DNA from 4 places in the Pantoea sp. X-Soil-ISGK-285 genome. Region 2 is predicted to be linked to each of the others. Evidence: predicted binding sites of a transcription regulator. Region 2 holds the regulator's gene; each other region holds the start of a gene.
What was found. Region 2 encodes PhoB, which activates phosphate uptake and scavenging genes when phosphate is short. Its sites were predicted from a motif close to CTGTCATAAAACTGNCNNAT; they were not measured.

Region 1: acuI (acrylyl-CoA reductase (NADPH)) is a predicted target of PhoB. The motif match lies at 1,448-1,467, and genes of this name have one in related genera.
Region 3: uvrB (excinuclease ABC subunit UvrB) is a predicted target of PhoB. The motif match lies at 1,517-1,536, and genes of this name have one in related genera.
Region 4: ugpB (sn-glycerol-3-phosphate ABC transporter substrate-binding protein UgpB) is a predicted target of PhoB. The motif match lies at 1,407-1,426, and genes of this name have one in related genera.

Annotation. Positions count from the first base shown of each region.
Region 1 is NZ_AP035938.1:3,402,512-3,405,658, forward strand. It holds gene AC6I8B_RS16045 (ornithine decarboxylase) at 1-1,074, opposite strand, end outside; gene acuI (acrylyl-CoA reductase (NADPH)) at 1,640-2,623, shown strand; gene AC6I8B_RS16055 (CinA family protein) at 2,651-3,147, opposite strand, start outside.
Region 2 is NZ_AP035938.1:975,231-978,377, reverse strand. It holds gene AC6I8B_RS04475 (PstS family phosphate ABC transporter substrate-binding protein) at 1-77, opposite strand, end outside; gene phoR (phosphate regulon sensor histidine kinase PhoR) at 97-1,410, opposite strand; gene phoB (phosphate response regulator transcription factor PhoB) at 1,425-2,114, opposite strand; gene sbcD (exonuclease subunit SbcD) at 2,312-3,147, shown strand, end outside.
Region 3 is NZ_AP035938.1:1,234,000-1,237,146, forward strand. It holds gene AC6I8B_RS05800 (ABC transporter ATP-binding protein) at 128-850, opposite strand; gene uvrB (excinuclease ABC subunit UvrB) at 1,745-3,147, shown strand, end outside.
Region 4 is NZ_AP035938.1:3,799,727-3,802,873, forward strand. It holds gene ugpB (sn-glycerol-3-phosphate ABC transporter substrate-binding protein UgpB) at 1-1,313, opposite strand, end outside; gene livF (high-affinity branched-chain amino acid ABC transporter ATP-binding protein LivF) at 1,845-2,558, opposite strand; gene livG (high-affinity branched-chain amino acid ABC transporter ATP-binding protein LivG) at 2,560-3,147, opposite strand, start outside.

The DNA.
Region 1 (3,147 bases), 1.6 Mb from region 2:
CTGCGAAAAACCTGCCAGCTGCTTATGCACTGACTGCGTGACAAAAATGCCGGGATCGTTCTCGTTCAGTTGCAGGGTCAGCGGCGAACAGCCTTCCATCAGTGGAATGAACTGCTCATAGCCGAGCCACGCGGAATCAAACAGGATGTAATCACACAGATGGCCGATGCGATCCACGACCTGGCGCGCGTTGTAGACCGTGCCGTCATAGGTGCCCAGCTGGATGATCGCCAGACGGAAAGGCCGCTCTTCAGCCGCGCGCTGCGGAGCCACGGCCGCGATCTGCTCGCGCAGATAAGCCTCATCAAAACAGTGCGCGTCAATGCCGCCAATAAAGCCGAAAGGATTGCGCGTCGCTTCAAGATAAACCGGGGTCGCGCCCGCCTGAATCAGCGCACCATGATGGTTCGACTTGTGATTGTTGCGGTCGAACAGCACCAGATCGCCACGCGTCAGCAGCGCATTGGTCACCACTTTGTTGGCACTTGAGGTGCCGTTGAGCACAAAGTAGGTTTTATCGGCGTTGAACACCTTTGCCGCATACTTCTGCGCATCTTTGGCCGAGCCTTCGTGGATCAGCAGATCGCCCAGTTTGACATCGGCATTGCACATATCAGACCGGAAAACATTCTCGCCGTAGAAGTCATAAAACTGTTTGCCCGCCGGATGCTTTTTAAAGAACGCACCGCCCTGATGTCCGGGACAGGCAAAGGTGCTGTTCTGCATATCGACATAGCGGGTCAGCGTCTCGAAGAAAGGGGGCAGCAGCGCCGCTTCATACGCCTGCGCAGCCGCTTCCAGCGCGATCCACTCCTGCGGATCGCCATTCAGCTCACCGCTGACGCCGGGCAGGTGCATCACCTCTTCTTCAAACGCGTTAGCGACAAATACCGGCAGATTAAAGCCGGTATGACGCAGCAGCGCCAGCACGCCGCTACGGGTATCCGCCAGCGAGACGACAACCGCCGCCACATCGGTGAAGTCGGTGTTATCCAGCGTCACCACGTCTCGCGCAGTGTTCAGGGTCAGACTGGGCGCCACAGCGGCGCTGGCAGCAATTTTCAGTGGAGTCATAACAGAATCCCTAACGTCAGGGAGGAAGTGCCAGAGGCACAATTATGGGGACAGTGCCCCGGCGAATACTTAACAGTCAGAAGGCGTTACGCAGCCCGTGGAGAGCAGATCCATAGCCGCTGCCTGGCTGGCCTCACCGCATGGTGAATAACGGAGATATCGGAAAAGAGGATAACCCGGTGAGCGCCGGAAAAAGCGAACGGTAATCCGGGCGGATGCGCGGTGAACCGGACATGGCGACGTCCTCTGTGGCAAAGAAGCAGGGTCAAAAAGTGGCGGTCATAATGTCATCTTTTTCAGGCATGGACAACCCGAACCAGGTAATTATTCAGTCACCCTCTTCGCATGTAACAACATGATTTTTATAGTCTATTTATCATAAAAAATTCACAATACGACTAATTATCTGAATTATATGCAGATTTATGCACTTAACTCACTGCCGCTGTCAGCCTGTTTTTCCGCTCGTGTCGTCTTCATTGCCGGGAGACGGGGCCATTGCCCTACCGCATTGCATCTGCCAGGCGTAAACTGATCTTCTCTTTCCCACTCTGCCGGAGGCTGCATGTTCAAGGCACTGGTCATTGAAAATGACGAACAAGGTTACCGTTCCCTGCTGAAAGATCTCCCCGAATCTCAACTGCCTGACCACGATGTCACGCTCGACGTCAGCTACTCATCCCTGAACTACAAAGATGCCCTGGCTATCTGTAACAAAGGCCCGATTGTGCGCCACTTCCCGATGGTGCCAGGTATCGATTTTGTTGGCCGGGTGACGGCCAGCCGCCATCCCGACTGGAAAGAGGATGATGTGGCGCTACTGACGGGCTGGGGCGTGGGCGAAAAACAGTGGGGCGGCCTGGCACAGAAAGCCAGCGTCAGTGGCGACTGGCTGGTGCGCCCGCCCGCCACGCTGAGTCCGCTGCAAACCATGGCAATCGGTACGGCGGGACTGACCGCAATGCTCTGCGTGATGGCGCTGGAAAAACAGGGCATTACACCTGAACAGGGGCCGGTACTGGTAACCGGTGCCAGTGGCGGCGTCGGCAGCTATAGCGTCAGCCTGCTGGCGCGTCTGGGTTATCAGGTGATCGCTTCCAGCGGGCGCACCAGCGACCATGCCTATCTGATTGATACGTTAGGCGCGGCATCGGTCATTGACCGTGAAGAACTCTCCCAACCCGGCAAGCCACTGGCAAAAGAGCGCTGGGCCGCCGCGATAGACAGCGTAGGCAGTCACACCCTGGCGAATGTGCTGGCCGCCACCCAGCGCGACGGCGCGGTGGCCGCCTGTGGTATGGCGCAGGGACTCGACCTGCCAGCCAGCGTCGCACCCTTTATTTTGCGTGGCGTTACGCTGGCCGGTGTCGATAGCGTGATGTGTCCGAAGCCGCTTCGTCAGCAGGCGTGGCAACAACTCGGTGAGCTGATGGATAGCGAACGGCTCAGTATGCTGAGCCGGGTGATCCCGCTAAGTGAAGCCAGAGAAGGTGCGCAGGCATTGCTGGATGGCAAAGTGCAGGGACGTCTGATTGTCGACTGCCGCTGAGCCTGTTTAAAGGCGCGTTTCGCGCCTTTAACGATCGGCCCGCTGCAGCCGTTTTATGAGTCCTTCCAGCGCGAACTGTGTCCCCTGCTCCATCACCGATTTCGGATCGCCGCTGAACTGATGGCACTCCGCTTCGTCTCTGCCGTCGGGCAATACCCAGCCAAACCAGATGGTGCCCGCCGGTGTACCATCTTCGCCGCCATCCGGCCCGGCATAGCCGGTAATGGATAATCCCACCGGCTCGCCGGAGCGGGCACAGGCGCCCTGCACCATCTCCCGCGCCGTCTGTTCGCTCACCGCCGTGTGCTGTTTCAGCGTATCAGGGCGCACCCCCAGCAGACGGATTTTGGCATTTTCGCTGTAGGTCACAAAGCCGCTGGTATAAAAATCTCCGCTGTTTTCCACCGCGGCCAGCGTCATGCTGATCAGCCCGGCGGTACAGGATTCGGCGGTCGCCAGATGAAGTCCGGAAGAGAGTAAAATATTACCCAGTTGCTCAGCGGTCTGATCTAATGATTTTGCCA
Region 2 (3,147 bases):
TTGCCGGAGAGCGCGCCGGGCTGGGCCAGTGCCAGGCCCGGCAGCAGAGTAACGATCAACAAAAGAAGGATGCGCATCAGGGAGATCCGGCAGCAATTAATGAACGGCATTCTCCTGCATCACGCTGCTGACAATCAACCTCGCTGGCAGCGTAAAGGTAAAACAGGTCTCCTTGTGCGGCACGCTGGTGATATCGAGCCGGGCGTTATGGTGGCTCAGAGCATGTTTCACTATCGCCAGCCCCAGCCCGCTGCCGCCGGTCGCACGCGAACGCGCTTTATCGACCCGGTAGAAACGCTCGGTAAGACGCGGAATATGTTCTGAGGCGATGCCCGGCCCGTTATCGCACACCCGGAAGATAGCCCCCTGTTTGCCGCGCAGCCAGCTGATATCAATTCGCGTGCCATCCGGTGTGTGGTTTACCGCGTTGTAAACCAGATTGGAGATGGCGCTGCGCAGCTGTTCATCGTTGCCGAACACTTTCAGATGGGGATCGGTATGGAAATGGATGTCGTGACGGCCGCCACTCAGCGTTGCCGCCTCATGCTGCAGCAGTTTCAGCATCACCGGCACATCGACCTTCTCTTTCAGATCGATCGCGGGCGCGGCTTCAATGCGCGACAGCGTCAGCAGCTGTTTGACCAGGCTGTCCATGCGGCGCGTCTGCTCCGACATGGTGTGCAGCGCTTTGCTGCGCGAAGGCTCGCTCATCACCGAGTCGTTCATCATCTCCAGATAGCCCTGCAGCACCGTGAGCGGTGTGCGCAATTCATGGCTGACGTTGGCAAAGAAGTTGCGGCGCGCCCCTTCCAGCTGATGCATCTGCGTGACATCACGCGCCACCAGCAGCCACTGCCCTTCGCTGTAGGGCATGACGCGGAACTCCATATGAAGTTTGTTGTTCAGCACCAGCGTCAGCGGCTTGTCGAAATCGCGCTGGCGAAGATAGCGCGAGAACTCCGGATAACGGAGCAGATTGAGGATATTCTGGCCATTATCTTCCGGCCAGCGCAGACCCAGGTGCTGCTGCGCCAGGCCGTTACACCAGAAAATGGTGCCCTCTTCGGTGGTCAGGATCACCGCATCCGGCAGCGACTCGGCACCGCTGCGGAAACGCTTAATCAGATTGCCCAGTTCACGCCGTCGCCGCCGGTTGCGGAGCTGCATCTGGTAAAGACCATAAAACAGCGGTTCCCAGCTGGCACGCCCGGCCGGTGGCGTCATGGTGCGGTCGATCCACAGCCAGTGCGACAGCCGCATCAGATTGTGAAAATGCCACAACAGCACCGTCAGCACGCTCAGCAGCAGCCACCAGGGCAGACCGCCGAACAGCAGGCCCAGCAGCACTGCGGGCAGACAGACCAGCAGCAGTTCTGTCAGTAATCTCTTCCAGGAGAGGCGTTCCAGCACGGTTAAGGCTCCGTTTAGTAGCGGGCAGAGAAACGATACCCTGTTCCGCGAACGGTTTGTACCATGCGATCGTGGCCGGACACTTCCAGCGCTTTACGTAAACGGCGGATGTGAACATCGACAGTACGATCTTCCACATACACATTGGTGCCCCAGACGTGGTTCAGCAGCTGTTCGCGGCTGTAAACGCGTTCCGGGTGGGTCATAAAGAAGTGCAGCAGCTTATATTCGGTGGGACCCATCTCCAGCGGCGTGGTTTCGGACATCACGCGATGTGAGGAGGGATCCAGACTCAGCCCCTGCATCTCAATCACCTCTTCCACGGCCATCGGCGAAATACGGCGCATCACCGCTTTGATCCTCGCCATCAGCTCTTTAGGTGAAAAGGGTTTGGTAATGTAATCATCGGCACCCACTTCCAGGCCGCGCACCCGATCCTCCTCTTCGCCGCGCGCGGTGAGCATCATCACCGGGATATCGCGTGTCATCGCCTCGCGTTTCAGATGTTTGATAAACTGAATACCGCTGCCACCGGGTAACATCCAGTCCAGCAAAATCAGATCGGGCCAGGGTTCAATCAGCTTGCCAACGGCGCTGTCATAATCTTCCGCCTCGATTGGCTGATAGTCGTTCTGCTCCAGAACAAAACACAACATTTCACGGATGGGGGCTTCATCCTCCACAACCAAAATGCGCTTAGCCATTATTACTCCTGCTGATTATGACGGATGTCACTGAGATTCGCGGCGCCATTATGCGTCAGATTTGTGACACTTTTATGAAAAACATAACCTGCCTGTAACCTCACTGGTAATCATTTATGACAGCGCAGCGACAATTTTTTGCTTTGGCCGCAGAGCCAGTATAATCGCCGGGCGAATCACAACGGCAGGGACTCATCATGCGCATCATTCATACTGCGGACTGGCATCTGGGGCAGTTCTTCTACAACAAAAGTCGGGCAGCCGAACATCAGGCATTTCTCGACTGGCTGTTGATCCAGATTGAACAGCATCAGGTGGATGCGTTGATCATCGCAGGCGATCTGTTTGATACCGGTACACCGCCCAGCTACGCCCGCGAAATGTTCAACCGCTTTGTGGTGGCGCTGCAGCCCAGCGGCTGTCAGCTGATTGTGCTGGCGGGCAACCACGATTCCGTTGCCACGCTGAATGAGTCGCGTGAGCTGCTCGCCTGTCTCAATACCCGGGTGATCGCCACCCCGCAGGAGAAGGATGATGTGCTGCTGCTCAACACCCGCCAGGGCGAGCCGGGCGCGCTGCTGTGTGCGATTCCCTATCTGCGGCCGCGCGATATCCTGCGCAGCCGGGCGGGTCAGTCGGGACGCGACAAGCAGACCTCGCTGCTGGAAGCGATCGCCCACCACTATCAGCAGCGATTCACCGCCGCCCAGGCGCTGGGCCATGCACTGCCGATTATCGCCACCGGCCATCTCACCACCGTCGGCGTCAGCCAGAGCGATTCGGTGCGCGACATCTATATCGGGACGCTGGATGCCTTCCCGGCCAGCGTGTTTCCCGCGGCTGACTATATCGCACTGGGGCATATTCATCGCGCCCAGCGCGTCGCGGGCAGCGAGCATATCCGCTACAGCGGCTCACCGATTCCGCTGAGCTTTGACGAGCTGGGCACAGAAAAAAGCGTCTTCCTGCTGGAACTCACCACCAGCGGCCTGCAATCGGTCACGCCGCTGGTGGTGCCACAGGCGCAGCCGAT
Region 3 (3,147 bases), 260 kb from region 2:
TATTTGTCGTGCTGAATCCGGGCAGTGCTCTCCATCCTTGCGCGCTGTGTACACGCTCCGGTGGTTCCGCGCGCTCCGTCTTCAGCCTGCCTGCAACACTTACGCCCGGTGGGGCAGGCGCTGAATGTCAGGCCACCGTCAGCCATTTATCGACGGTGTGGTCATCAAGCTGTTCCATGCTGCCCTGCGCCACATTGCGGCCGCGGTGCAGCAGCAGGAAATAGTCCGCCACGCGACGGATCAGCGACAGGCGCTGCTCCAGCAGCAGGATGGTCAGCCCGTAGTCGAGGTTAAGCCGACGGATCAGATTGCCCATCTCCTCTTCCAGCCACGGCGACATCCCGTCGGTCGGCTCATCCAGAATCAGCAGTTTGGGCTGCAGCACCAGCGCGCGCGCCAGGGCCAGCTGTTGCTGCTGATCGATCGGCAGATCGCCGCTGCGCTGCTGGCGCAGAGAGTAGAGCGCCGGGAAGAGGTCGAACACCATTTCGGGAATGGCGCGATGGCGGTCGCGCTGGCTGGCACCCGCCAGCAGGGCAATCAGCAGATTATCTTCCACGCTCATCTGGGTAAAAATATGGCGGCCCTGCGGCACATAGCCAATCCCCATCTGCGCCCGCTGTTCAGCCGGTTGCAGCAGCAGATCTTCCGGCGGCGAGCCATCCTCTTTCCAGGAGATAGAGCCGCTGTTAATTGGCAATCTGCCCATGATGCAGTTTACCAGCGTGGTTTTACCCATGCCAGGTCGGCCCAGAATGCCGGTGCAGGTGCCAGGCGACAGATCCAGGTCCACATCCCACAGAATATGGTTTTGACCGTAAAATTGATTTACCGAACGTAAACTCAGCATCTGACACTCTCCTTCCCGATCGTTAGCCTGATTGCTTCCGCGCTCTGTCGTCTGGCAAACAAGTCATCAGCAATGGCAGCCTCGCCATTGCAGCACAGTGCGCGTTTCGCGCGGTGACGCCACTGAACTCCTGCAATTCCCAGGCCAGATCTAAAAACGGCCCTGTTTCCTGCTGCAGCGCCACGTATCAGGGATGAAAGGTGAGAAAAACTTATCAATTTCCCACGGTGACCACGCGCCTGCACTTTTGCAGTGCCCTGGAGCGCTGTTTCTGGTGCAGACGTACTGTAACGTGGCAGGAAGTCCGATTAAGAATCTTAGTATGAGGCGTACAAATTTGCGTACGACACCCGGTGACAGATTAAAATTGCAGAATAATCCGTCAGCAGGCGACGCGAAATTTAACGCAAAAAAAATTATTTTCACGGTAGTGAGAAGGCAGGGAAAAATTATACACAGCTGATGGCGTCGGGGCTGCCATCACTTATCCACCATTCCTGTGGATAACCTTGTGCATTAGGTAATGAAAACCAGTTGGAAGCGAGGAAATACGCGGCCTGGTAACATAATGACGAGAATCTGGCCTCATAGCCTTATATCAGTAAAATCAGTTGCTTATCAAAAAACAAGCCTGAGAATTATCTGTCAGGTAACCGTACTGTAATTTTGTGACACTCTATTGACAAATGTTAAATCAGATCCCTTCCTGGGGATAACATTGCGCAACATGCTGAGCGATAACGCTGCCAGCCTGCAGGGACATCAGGTGCCATCCTGCTGGCGTTAACATTGCACCAATACTGTTTTTATATCCAGTATTATTTTCTGGCAAAATCACCATAGCAGAGTAAAATAAGTGCCTGCCCGCCGACTTCTCCAGCAGGAACTGCATTCATGAGCAAAGCCTTTAAATTGAACTCCGCCTTTAAACCTTCGGGCGACCAGCCTGAGGCGATACGTCGCCTGGAAGAGGGGCTGGAGGATGGACTGGCCCATCAGACCTTATTAGGCGTAACCGGCTCCGGTAAAACGTTTACCGTCGCCAACGTGATTGCCGACCTCAACCGTCCGACCATGGTGCTGGCACCCAACAAGACGCTGGCCGCCCAGCTCTATGGCGAGATGAAAGAGTTTTTCCCGGATAACGCCGTCGAGTTTTTCGTCTCTTACTACGACTATTACCAGCCAGAAGCCTATGTGCCGAGCTCCGACACCTTTATCGAAAAAGATGCGTCGGTGAACGAACATATCGAACAGATGCGTCTGTCGGCCACCAAGGCGCTGCTGGAACGGCGCGATGTCATTGTGGTGGCATCGGTTTCGGCTATCTACGGTCTGGGCGATCCCGATCTCTATCTGAAAATGATGCTGCACCTGACCCGCGGCATGATTATCGATCAGCGGAGTATTCTGCGCCGTCTGTCAGAGCTGCAGTACACCCGCAACGACCAGGCGTTCCAGCGCGGCACCTTCCGGGTGCGCGGCGAAGTGATCGATATCTTCCCGGCGGAGTCGGACGATATTGCGCTGCGCGTCGAGCTGTTTGACAAAGAGGTTGAGCGTCTGTCGCTGTTTGACCCGCTGACCGGCCAGATTGATTCGGTCGTGCCGCGCTTTACCATCTACCCCAAGACGCACTACGTCACGCCGCGTGAGCGTATTCTGCAGGCGATGGAAGATATCAAAGTCGAGCTGGCGGACCGCCGCCGGGTGCTGCTGGAGAACAATAAGCTGCTGGAAGAGCAGCGCATTACCCAGCGTACCCAGTTTGACCTGGAGATGATGAGTGAGCTGGGCTACTGCTCCGGCATCGAGAACTACTCACGCTACCTCTCCGCACGCGGACCAGGCGAAGCGCCACCGACGCTGTTTGACTATCTGCCCGCCGATGGCCTGCTGGTGGTGGATGAGTCGCACGTGACCATTCCGCAGATTGGCGGCATGTATAAAGGCGACCGGGCGCGTAAAGAGACGCTGGTAGAGTATGGCTTCCGCCTGCCGTCGGCGCTGGATAACCGTCCGATGAAGTTTGAAGAGTTTGAGGCACTGGCCCCGCAAACCATCTATGTTTCGGCGACGCCGGGCAAATATGAGCTGGAAAAGTCGGGCGACGAAGTGATCGATCAGGTGGTGCGTCCTACCGGTCTGCTGGATCCGATCATCGAAGTGCGTCCGGTCGGTACCCAGGTCGACGATCTGCTGTCAGAAATCCGTCAGCGCGTGGCGATCAACGAACGTGTACTGGTGACGGTGCTGACCAAACGCATGGCGGAAGATCTCACCGAATATCTGTCTGA
Region 4 (3,147 bases), 1.3 Mb from region 2:
TTCACCTGCTGCTGGAAGCGGCGCAGCAACTCATTACCGCGTTTCACTGCGTTATCCATCGCGTTCTGCGGCGACTGCTTGCCGGTCCAGACGCTTTCCAGCTCTTCGTCGATCACGGTACGAATCTGCGGCATATTGCCCAGACGCATGCCTTTAGTGAACGGCAGTGGCGGTTTGTTCATCATCTGTCGGGTGGCGATATCCGCACCCGGATTCTTATCGTAGAAGCCCTGCTGTTTAGTCAGCTCGTAGGCGGCGGTGGTAATCGGCAGATAGCCGGTTTTCTGGTGCCATTCCGCGGCGATTTCTGGTTTAGCGAGGAACTGCATAAACTCAGCCACGCCTTTGTAGGTTGTCGCATCTTTGCCTTTCATCACCCACAGGCTGGCACCGCCGATCAGGGCGTTCTGCGGCGCATTCGGCACTGTCTCGTCATACGGCATCATGCCAACACCGAAGTTGAATTTGGCGTAATGACGGATATCAGCCAGCGAACCGGATGAGGCGGTGGTGATGCCGCAGTCGCCGTTGTAGAACTTGGCGGTGGACTCATCTTTGCGGCCAAAATAGGTGAAGTCCCCTTTCTTGTTCATCGCTTCCAGCAGCTCGATATGACGAACCAGTACCGGCTTGTTGAACTCCAGCACCGCATCAAGTCCGTCAAACCCGTTGTTTTTGGTCGCTACCGGCAGAGCGTGCCAGGCGCTGAAGTTTTCAATCTGGATCCAGCCCTGCCAGCCGCTGGCGTAGCCACAGCTCATGCCCGATTTGCGCAGGGCAGCGGCATCCATCGCCAGCTCCTGCCAGGTTTTCGGTGGTTGATCCGGGTTCAGACCCGCTTTTTTAAAGGCATCTTTGTTGTAGTAGAGCACTGGCGTCGAGCTATTGAACGGCTGAGAGATCAGCTGACCTTTGCTGTCGCTGTAGTAGCCCGCCACCGTTGGCACGAACTGCTTTTCATCAAAGGGGATACCGGCGTCTTTGAAGACCTGATGCACCGGCACAATCGCCTGCGAGGCCATCATGGTCGCCGTACCGACTTCATAAACCTGCAGCACCGCAGGGGCTTTGCCACTGCGCACTGCCGCAATCCCTGCTGCCAGGCTCTGCTCGTAGTTACCTTTGTAGGTCGGAACAATTTTGTAATCGGGATGCGTCTGGTTAAAACGCTGTGCCAGCGAATCCACTTCTTTGCCTAGCTCGCCTTCCATAGAGTGCCAGAAAGGGATCTCAGTGGCGGCCATGGCATGGCTGCTGAGCGTCAGACCGAGCAGCACGCTCATCAGGCTACGACGAAAGGTAACGACGGACATAGAATTTTCCTGTGCAGGTAAATACGCGTGAAATCACGGATTTCTGTTTCGCGAAGTAACATGACACGGGGAAATGAAGGATTAATAACAGAAAGATGACAGCCGGGTGACAGACCGGTATGCGCAAAAGAGGAGTCTGGCAGCGCAGCGGTAACGCGTCACTGCTGCCAGGTTTTGGTTACATAATTTGCAGAGCGGCTGGGCAGTAAAAAAGCCCGCAGCGGGTTTTCACTTCACCAAACTTAAAGACTGATGGCGATACACCCCTCACCAATTTCAAAAGGCCGTTGGCGGCAACACCCACACCGATGCTCAAGGCCGTCGGCGGCGCAGGCAGGTTGCGGGCGGACAGCGCGCAGTCACCGGAGCGTACACGTAGTACGTGAGGATGGCGAGCACTGCCCAACCACAACCTGACCAGTAAGCCAGGCCTGTGTACCAAAGCGCGCAGCCACCGGAGCGTAAACATATACGTGAGGATGGCGAGCACTGCCCAACCACAACCTGGCAAGCAAGCCAGGCCTCTGAATATTAAGCTCCGAGGTACGCGCTGCGGACGGCTTCGTTGGAAAGAAGTGCTGAACCTGTGTCTTCGAGCACCACATGCCCGTTCTCCAGCACATAGCCCCTATCCGCCAGCTTCAGCGCCTGATTCGCATTCTGCTCCACCAGGAAAATAGTCATCCCCTCGCTGCGCAGCTGCTCAATGGTGTCGAAGATTTGCTGAATAATGATCGGTGCCAGTCCCAGCGACGGTTCGTCCAGCAACAGCAGGCGCGGCTGGCTCATCAGCGCACGGCCAATCGCCAGCATCTGCTGTTCGCCGCCCGACATCGTCCCGGCGCGCTGGATTTTACGCTCCTCCAGACGCGGGAAGAGTTCATAAACGCGCTTGATCCGCGTCAGATAGTCCGGACGGCTGGCAAAAAAGCCCCCCATCGCCAGGTTCTCTTCTACCGTCATGCGCGAAAAGACCCGCCGGCCTTCCGGCACGATGGCGATCGCTTCACGCATAATGCGCGAGGTTTGCCAGTCGGTGATGGTTTTGCCATCAAAGGTAATGGTGCCCTGCGTCGCGCGCGGTTCGCCGCACAGCGTACCCAGCAGCGTGGTTTTTCCGGCACCGTTAGCGCCAATCAGGGTGACGATTTCGCCCTGATTGATATAGAGGCTGACGTTGTGCAGCGCCTGAATTTTGCCGTAGTGGGCGCTGACGTTCTCAATGGTTAACATCGCATTTGCCATCTCAGGCCTCTCCTAAATAGGCACGAATGACATCCGGGTTATTACGAATCTCTTCCGGCGTTCCGTTAGCCAGCGGCGTTCCCTGATTGACCACATAAATACGGTCAGAAATCCCCATCACCAGCTTCATATCATGTTCAATCAGCAGCACCGACACCTTGTGTTCACCACGCAGCTCCGCAATCAGCGCGTCCAGCTCGTGCGTCTCTTTGGGATTAAGGCCCGCCGCCGGTTCATCCAGCATCAGGATTTCCGGGCGCGTCACCATACAGCGCGCAATCTCCAGCCGACGCTGCTGACCATAGGCCAGATTGCCCGCCTGACGGTTAGCCAGATCCAGCAGCCCCACCCGCTCCAGCCAGATCGCCGCACGATCCAGCGCCTCGCTCTCACTGCGGCGAAACGCCGGGGTTTTCAGCAGACCGGAAAATACACCACTTTTCAGATGCTGATGTTGCGCCACCAGCAGATTCTCAATGACCGTCATCTCACGGAACAGACGCACATGCTGGAACGTCCGCACGATGCCCATCCGCGCAATCTTCTGGCCCGGCACCCCTTCCAGATGCTGCTCACGCAATGTGATCGT